One region of the Vreelandella lionensis genome, then DNA from elsewhere that is predicted to be linked to it. Evidence: predicted binding sites of a transcription regulator. Region 1 holds the regulator's gene; the other holds the start of a gene.
What was found. Region 1 encodes LexA, which represses DNA repair genes until DNA is damaged. Its sites were predicted from a motif close to TACTGTNTANNTANACAGTA; they were not measured.

Region 1 (4,212 bases):
CGTAAGATTCATTCCAATTTCACCACATCCACCTAGCGGGAGTAGGCGCAGGGGCGGGCGACGACGGGGACGAAGTTGAACGCGGGATGGATGCATCAGTTATGAAAAGCCTAGAAAGTAATTCCTTAACTATACGGGAAGCGGGGGGCGGGTAACAATCATCGCGGCACCTGACCACGGTGCTTCCTCATCGTGCTTACGGTACACTACCGCCGCTAATGTGGTTTACCTGCTGGTAGGCAGGTGCTTGGCGAGCGTGCCGTTAAATACGTTAAGAGTGTTTGTTATGTCTCATTACTATCGTTTAGTTGTTTCCTGCCCAGATCAAGTGGGCATCGTGGCGCGTGTCTCAAGTTTTATTGCTCAACAAGGTGGCTCAATTACCGAAGCCAGCCAGCACTCTGACTTAGAGACTGGCCGCTTTTTTATGCGTTACGAGATTCTGGCGGATTCTCTGGGTATGTCGGCGGAAGCACTGCGCACGTCGTTTGAGCCGGTGGCGGCTGAATTTGATATGCAGTGGTCGCTGGTGGATACCCAAAAGCGCCGCCGTGTGGTGTTGATGGTGTCTCGGGAATCCCACTGCCTGGTGGACCTTCTCTACCGCTGGCAGGCAGGTGAGTTGGATTGCGATATTGTCGGCGTTATCTCTAATCACGATGATATGCGCTCGCTGACTGAATGGTATGGCATCCCTTACCATCATGTACCAGTTGACCCGGCTAATAAACAAACGGCTTTTGAACAGGTGCAGGAGCAGATTGATGCTGCCCGCGCTGACTGCATAGTGCTGGCGCGCTATATGCAAATTCTGCCGCCTTCGCTTTGCGAACGGTATGCAGGGCGCGTGATTAACATTCATCACAGCTTCTTGCCTTCCTTTGCGGGTGCCAAGCCGTATCATCAAGCCTATGAGCGCGGCGTGAAACTGATTGGGGCAACTTGCCACTATGTGACAGAAGAGCTGGATGCGGGCCCTATAATTGAGCAGGACATTCACCGGGTCAGCCACTGTCACACGCCTACCGATTTGGTACGTTTTGGTCGCGATGTGGAAAAAGCGGTATTGGCGCGGGGGCTGCGTTGGCACCTAGAAGGTCGCGTGCTAATTCACGGCAACAAAACGGTCGTTTTTAGCTAATCGGCAGAAGGGGACGCTATGTCATTTGCACAAAGCGTATTGGCACCGTGGGCACTCGTGATGACGTGGCTTTTATCGTTGGGTGTCATCGTCTGGTGCTTATGCCTGCGCCCCTGGCGGCCACTACTTGAGGATACAGCGCTTCAGCACCGCTGGATGGCAGCTACGTTGGCCGTCATGTTGATGTGGCAATTGCGTGCGCAAGCGGTGGACTGGTTAACTCTTCACTTGGTGTTTACGGTGCTGATGACGCTAGTCTTTAAAATGCCGCTGGCGTTGATCAGTAACGTGATGATTAATGTCGCCATGGTGGCTATTGGCAGAAACGATTGGTCGCTAATGGGGGCAAATGTGCTGGTGACAGGTATTGTGCCTGCGATCGTGACCGGTTTTGTATGGCGAATCGTTGACCGTCGGTTGCCTGATAATTTGATGGTGTTTTTATTTGCTTGTGGCTTTTTTGGAACGGCCTTGGCGACCTTAGGGGGAGGGCTATCTGCTGTTGCGCTGATTATCGTAGCGGGCACTGATCCCGAGGCCGTCTATCTCGCCCAAGAGTATGCCCGCTTTTTACCGTTACTGATGCCGTCAGAGGCATTTATAACCGGTATGCTGCTGAGTATTTTGCTGGTGTACCACCCAAACTGGGTGGCCACCTTTAATGACCACCGCTATATCGACTTGCAGTAGCCTGCCTTACAGGTTGGGCAACTAGCCAAGCGCTTGCCCATTACCACCGCGAATGACACCAACACCCACGCCTTCAATATCAAGCTGCTGAGTGCGTAGGTCGATCTCAATTGGTGCGAAATCTGCGTTCTCGGCAATCAGTGTTACTTGATGCCCCTGGCGTTTAAAACGCTTGACCGTTACTTCGTCTTCTAATCGTGCTACGACAATTTGCCCATCGCGAACGCGGTCAGTGCGATGCACGGCCAGAAGGTCGCCTTCAAGAATGCCTACATCTTTCATGGATAGGCCGCGCACCCGTAGCAGGTAATCTGCTTTAGGCGTGAAGTACTCAGCGGGCAGCGGGCAGTAACGGTCAATATGTTCAGCCGCAAGGATAGGGCTGCCAGCGGCGACCTCACCAATCACAGGAAGCCCATTGGGCAACGGCTCATTAGTAGCAGGTGCTGCAGCCGCTGGCGTTTCATTAAGCTCCTGCGGCTCCTGGTTAGGTAAGCGGATGCCCCGTGATGTATTGCGAATTATACGAATAGCGCCTTTGCGCTCGAGCGCACGCAAATGCTCTTCTGCTGCGTTAGGCGAGCGGAATCCCAGCGCTTTGGCAATTTCGGCGCGGGTAGGGGGGTAGCCAAGCTCACCCATGGTCTTAACAATAAAATCAAATACGTGCTGCTGACGTGCTGTGAGTGGACGCGACATACCAAACTCCAAAACAGTGAAAAGACAGTAGCTACATGTCGGCTTAATCAGTATGTGTTTAAGTATACAGTATGTTGCTCTGTCCAGTACATGACGAGTTACACCCAACCGAGCCAGCCGTTAAGTGTCCAGTTAACGCTTACTACCATTTGGATAAGAGATTGAGCCAGCAGGGGTTATGACATAGTATTCAGCCATGTTTAAAACACCTGTTTTTTGGAGGGCGCTATGGCCCAATCGGATACGGTAACGCGTATTTTAGATACTGCAGAGGTACTGTTTGCAGAGCGAGGCTTTGCCGAGACGTCGCTGCGCAATATCACCAGCAAGGCCCGGGTTAATTTGGCGGCCGTGAACTACCACTTTGGTTCCAAAAAAGCGCTAATTCAAGCGGTGTTTTCCCGCTATCTCGATCCATTTTCAGAGCGCTTTCACACCGCACTGGACGAGCTAGAAGCTCACTATCAAGGCCAGCCTATTCCTCTAGAAGTGCTGTTAGAGACCATGGCCACTACGGTACTGGCAGTGCCCGCCGAACGTAATAGCCTGAAGGTATTTATGCGGCTACTAGGGTTAGCCTACAGTCAGGCGCAAGGGCATCTGCGTCGCTACATTCAGCAGCAGTATGGCGATGTATTTACCCGTTTTACCGAGCTGGTGCGTAAAGCCACGCCTGAGCTGCCGGACGCCGAGCGCTTTTGGCGGCTACACTTTATGCTAGGCACAGTGATATTTACGCTTTCGGGACTGGATGCCCTGCGTGATATTGCTGCAAAGGATTATCAAGAGCAGGTGACGGTGCGTGACCTTGTGCGGCGGCTACGTCCAGTCGTTGTTGCTGCGATGAACGCGCCGCTACCGGCTGCGGTTGAAGAGGGAAACCATGGCAACGCCCAGGCTAGCTGAATTACCGCCTTCCCAATCTGGTTGGGTGGAGATTGACACCCAGCGGCAGCGGTTGCGCTGGTGGCAGGGAAAGGAAGTGAGCTATGAGTGCGCGATCTCCACTGGGGTTGCTGGCGTAGGGCAGCAAGAGGGTAGCGGCCAAACACCGCTGGGCTGGCACTATGTCCGTGCGTCTATCGGCAAGGGCTTGCCTGATAATGCGGTATTTCGTGGTCGCCGATGGACTGGCGAAGTATTTTCGCCTGAATTGGCGACAAATTACCCTGAGCGAGACTGGATTCTAACGCGCATTATGTGGCTCTGCGGTCTTGAGCGCGGCGTTAACCGTGGCGCTGATGTGGACTCCCAGCGGCGCTACATTTATTTGCACGGCACGCCTGAAGAACAACCGATGGGGGTGGCTGCCTCTCACGGCTGCATACGCCTGCGAAATCACGATTTACACTACCTGTTTGCACACGCCCAACCCGGTACGCCGGTTTGGCTGCATTAAGCCCACTTCCGGGCGTCCTGCCAGAATTTTGACACGCTAAGCGGTTAGTCTAAAATGGCGCCCTTTTTGTCGGATCCTCCCCATGACGCAACCCATTGGCCCGGTCATGCTTGACCTAGAAGGGCCGCAGTTATCCAGCGCTGAAAAGACATTGCTAAAAGACCCTGCGGTGGGCGGCGTTATCCTGTTCGCCCGTAATGTCGAAGATGCGTACCAAGTGCGGCAGCTCTGCAGCAGTATTCGTCGTGTGCGTGGTGATCTACTGCTAGGTATTGACCAAGAG
Region 2 (4,212 bases), on a different contig from region 1:
GTTCGGAGCGCTGTTCTTCTTAATGCTCTCCATGGCCGCACTAACCTCCTCAATTTCCATGGTGGAAGCAACGGTCTCTTGGTTGTGCGATAACAAAGGCATGAGCCGTAAATCCGCCTCGTGGGCCACCGGTATTGTGCTGTGGCTGATCAGCACGCTGGCGATGCTGTCGTTCAACCTGGGCGCTGATTGGACGCTGGCAGGCAAGAACTTCTTTGATTGGCTGGACTACCTCACCTCCCGTTGGATGATGCCGCTGGGTGGCCTGGGCATGGTACTACTGGCCGGTTTTGTGCTGAAAAGCGAAACCTTTCGCGACGAGCTGGGGCTGGCGCCGCTGCCCTATACGCTGTGGCTAGCCATGGTGCGCTACGTGAGTCCGCTGGGTATTTTGGTGATTTTTATCGATGCCCTTGGCCTGTACCAAGTCTCTTTTGCTGCCCACTGGCCGGTGCTGCTAGCGCTGCTGGTCCTGGTGGCAGTGGTGGGCGAAGCCATTAGCCCGCGCCTTCGCCAAGCGCTTTCCGCCCGCTAAGCGCTGCTGTTCACGCTTCACCCTGGCGGCGGCAAGCGCGCCAGGGTGAGTGCCTGCCTCCATTAACTCATCCCAACAGGTGGTGTAGCGTCTTGAGCGGTGCTCACAGCGCAGCTGCCAAGGCGCGTCGGCGTCAGTCATCCCAAAGCGCAGCGTGCCTTGCCCCATCTTCTGATTAATCTCGTCTACCGCCTTCATCAAGTGAGGGTGCGCCTTGGTGGTTGGCTGTAGCAGAGAGAGCTGATACTGCTGTGCATCCACCAAGTCCAGCAGCATCACGCCTGCCTTCATAAACTGAAAGCCAGGGCGATACATCTGGTCGAGCCCTTCGCGAACGGCTTCCAGAATGACGCGAGTATCGTCGGTGGGCGCTTCAAGCGGAATCATCGCGCTAGGCGACAGCTGGGGTTGGTCCTTGCGGTGGCGGTTGGTGTTTAAAAACAGTAGGACGGCGCGGGCAAGGCTGCCTTGCTGGCGCAATTTTTCGGCACTGCGCTGGGTGTGGCGGCGCAGCGCCGCGTGAAGCTCCTCTTTCACGCCGGTGGTTTTACCAAACGAGCGTGAGGTCATGATGCGCTGGCGGGGTTGCTCAACGGCATTCAACTCTAGGCAGGGCGTACCGCGCAGCTCTAAGGCGGTGCGGGCTAGAACCACCGAGAAGCGTTTGCGTAGCCGTTTGGGGTCGTGCTCCCGCAAATCCCAGGCGGTGCGAATGCCGCTGACCGCTAATCGTTCGGCAAGGCGCCTGCCCACTCCCCACACATCGCTTACCGGCAGCTGTTTCAGCACTGCCTGGGTGGTAGCGCTTTCACCGTGGAGTAAACACACTCCTGCGTAGTGAGGCTGTTTTTTGGCTAGGTGATTGGCGAGCTTCGCCAGCGTATGCGTAGGGGCCAGCCCGATACACACCGGAAGCCCCAAATAGCGACGAATGCGGCGGCGCAGTGCTGTGCCCAGCGCTTGGCACTGGGTATCACTGAGGCCATCCAGATAAATAAACATCTCATCAATCGAGTAGGGGGCCACTTCGGGGCACGCATCGCGCAGCAGCTGGGCAAGCCTCGCTGACATATCGCCGTACAGCTCGTAGTTAGAAGAGAGCAGGTGGATTACCCCGCGGCGGCGTAGCCCCTCTAACTGGTATGCGGGCGTGCCCATGGCGATCTCCATGGTTTTCATCTCGGCCGAGCGTGCAATCACGCAGCCGTCGTTATTCGACATCACACCAACGGGTTTGCCTTCCAACGCCGGATTGAACACCCGCTCACAGGAGACGTAAAAATTATTGGCATCCACCAGCCCGATCACGGCAGATACTCGTGAATCACCGCGCGCACCACGCCCCATAGCTGGCAGTCGGTACCTTCCAGGGGCAGCGGCGGATAGTGGGGATGGGCCGAGCAGAGGTGCGGCGTGCCGCGATGCAGCGCATAGCGTTTGATTAGCACTTCTTCATCCAGCATGGCGACCAAAATATGCCCTAGGCGCGGCGTGACGCTGCGGTCGACGACCAGTAAATCACCGTCAAAGATGCCCCAACCCTCCATGCTGTCCCCTGTCGCGGTGAGGTAAAACGTTTGGGTAGGGTGCTTGATCAGCCGCGCATTGAGGTCGAGAGTGCGCGGCTCGTAATCTTGGGCAGGAGAGGGAAAGCCGCTAAAACCTGCACGGCCTGTGAGCAGAGGAAAAGGCAGCGGCTGAGAAGTTAACGGCAAGGCTGTCGCAACCACGGTTGTTGCAAGATGGATGGGTTGAGACGGCATCGTCGGCATCCTCATGAATAAATAGTGTGTTTATGTACAGTATATTTAAACAGTATTTATTCATGGGGGAGAAATTGCAAGCGCTGCCCTCAGCGGGCTAACCATAGCCCCACGACTAGGGCGCTCACGACAGTAATAAAGAACACAAGGTTGCGGGCGCGGGTATCGCGGTGAGGTTTCATGGCAATCTCTCCAATCAGAATAAGAAAAGCGTTGTGGCCCATGGCCGCGTAAAAGCAGCACAAGCGCTGCGCTGAGCATGGTAACGTTTGCGCCTAAGAGCGTCATCTGACGCGCCGGATTTTCGCTGTGAGATAACCATTTATGAATGACTCTTCCCGAGCGGGCACGACCCCTCAGCCGCTTTCCTTGTCTGATGGGCGGCTAGCGGCGCTGAGCTGGGGGCGTAGTGACGCGCCCACATGGCTAGCGCTGCATGGCTGGCTGGATAACGCCGCCAGCTTTTCACGCTTAGCCCCGCAGTTGGTGAACGCGCTGGATATTCGAATCGTGGCGATCGATTTTCGTGGCCACGGGCTCTCAGCCCATGCCCCTGCTGGCAACGACTACGCGCTATGGGATTACACCCATGATGTGCTGGATGCCATGGAGGCGCTAGGCCTTGAGCAGACCACGCTGCTGGCGCACTCGATGGGGGCAGCGGTTTCCTGCCTGCTGGCCGCAGCGCTGCCTGAAAAAGTAGCCCGCTTAATTTTGATAGATGGTTTAGGCGCGTTGAATACACCCGCTGAAGAGACGGCAGGCCAGCTACGCAAAGGCATTATCGCCCACCGGCGGCCGCCTTCCCGCGCGCCCCGCTACCTAGATATTGAGAGCGCCGTGGCGGCCCGCGTCGCAGGTGGTGTCACGCCGCTGGATAGTCTCACTGCTACACCGTTAGTGGAGCGTAATACCCAGGCCACCGCCGATGGCAAAGTACAAATGCGTACCGATAGCCGCCTGCTCAAGCCCTCGCTGGTGCGCTTTACACCGCAGCAGGTGCTGGCCGTTTTGGCTGAGATCCAAGCCCCCGTGCTATTAATAGAAGGAGAGCAAGGGATTTTGGGCGAGCGCGCCTGGGCAGCCCAGGCAAGGCAGGCGGTGCCGCGGCTCACCCGGCACGTGCTGGCAGGTGGCCACCATCTGCATTTGGAGCCACAGGCCGTTGAGCGTGTGGCCGAGGTGATTTGCTTAGAAAGATGCACGACCAGTTAACGTCGCATCAAAAGAAAAGCGCGTGCGTATGAGACGCCATGCCACAAAGGAGGGGCAGAACGTGGTCAGCCAATTAACGGGGAGGACGTTGGGCGGTGGCAATAAAGTAGCGCTGGTGCTCGGTAGCGGCGGTGCTAGGGGCTATGCGCATATTGGCGTTATTGAAGCGCTAGAGGCGCGTGGTTTCGAGATTATTTCGATTGCCGGATGCTCCATGGGGGCGCTGATCGGCGGCATTTACGCCTCGGGCAAGCTGCCGGAGTACCGGGAGTGGGTGTGTAACCTTGATTACTTGGACGTGCTCAAACTGGTCGATGTGACCTGGAGCCCCATGGGGGCGATGCGTGCCAACAAAGTGATGAGCAAGCTGGAGGAGCTAGTGGGCGACCGGCTGATTGAAGACCTGCCCATTCCAGTGACCACCGTGGCCACCGACCTCGTGCGCCAGCGGGAAGTATGGTTTCAAAACGGCCCGCTGCTACGCGCCATTCGCGCCTCGATTGCGGTGCCTGGGGTGATTACTCCCGTGCACATTGGCGAACAGGTATTGGTGGATGGCGGGTTACTCAACCCGCTGCCAATGATGCCAGTGTTGGCAGCCCATGAGGCGGATTTCGTGGTGGCGGTGAACGTCACCGCTCACAGCCCGCAGCCGGTCACGCTAGAGGAGCTGCTGCCACAAGAAGAGAGTAGCGACAG

Region 2: the regulator LexA is predicted to act here: its motif matches at 2,334-2,353, upstream of ACIGG6_RS04530 (LexA family protein).

Annotation. Positions count from the first base shown of each region.
Region 1 is NZ_JBITWC010000023.1:32,192-36,403, forward strand. It holds gene ACIGG6_RS14270 (ribonuclease J) at 1-12, opposite strand, end outside; gene purU (formyltetrahydrofolate deformylase) at 287-1,141, shown strand; gene ACIGG6_RS14280 (energy-coupling factor ABC transporter permease) at 1,160-1,831, shown strand; gene lexA (transcriptional repressor LexA) at 1,853-2,530, opposite strand; gene ACIGG6_RS14290 (TetR/AcrR family transcriptional regulator) at 2,759-3,436, shown strand; gene ACIGG6_RS14295 (L,D-transpeptidase family protein) at 3,414-3,929, shown strand; gene nagZ (beta-N-acetylhexosaminidase) at 4,012-4,212, shown strand, end outside.
Region 2 is NZ_JBITWC010000005.1:112,313-116,524, reverse strand. It holds gene ACIGG6_RS04540 (sodium-dependent transporter) at 1-535, shown strand, start outside; gene ACIGG6_RS04535 (Y-family DNA polymerase) at 458-1,843, opposite strand; gene ACIGG6_RS04530 (LexA family protein) at 1,840-2,298, opposite strand; gene ACIGG6_RS04525 (alpha/beta fold hydrolase) at 2,623-3,513, shown strand; gene ACIGG6_RS04520 (patatin-like phospholipase family protein) at 3,575-4,212, shown strand, end outside.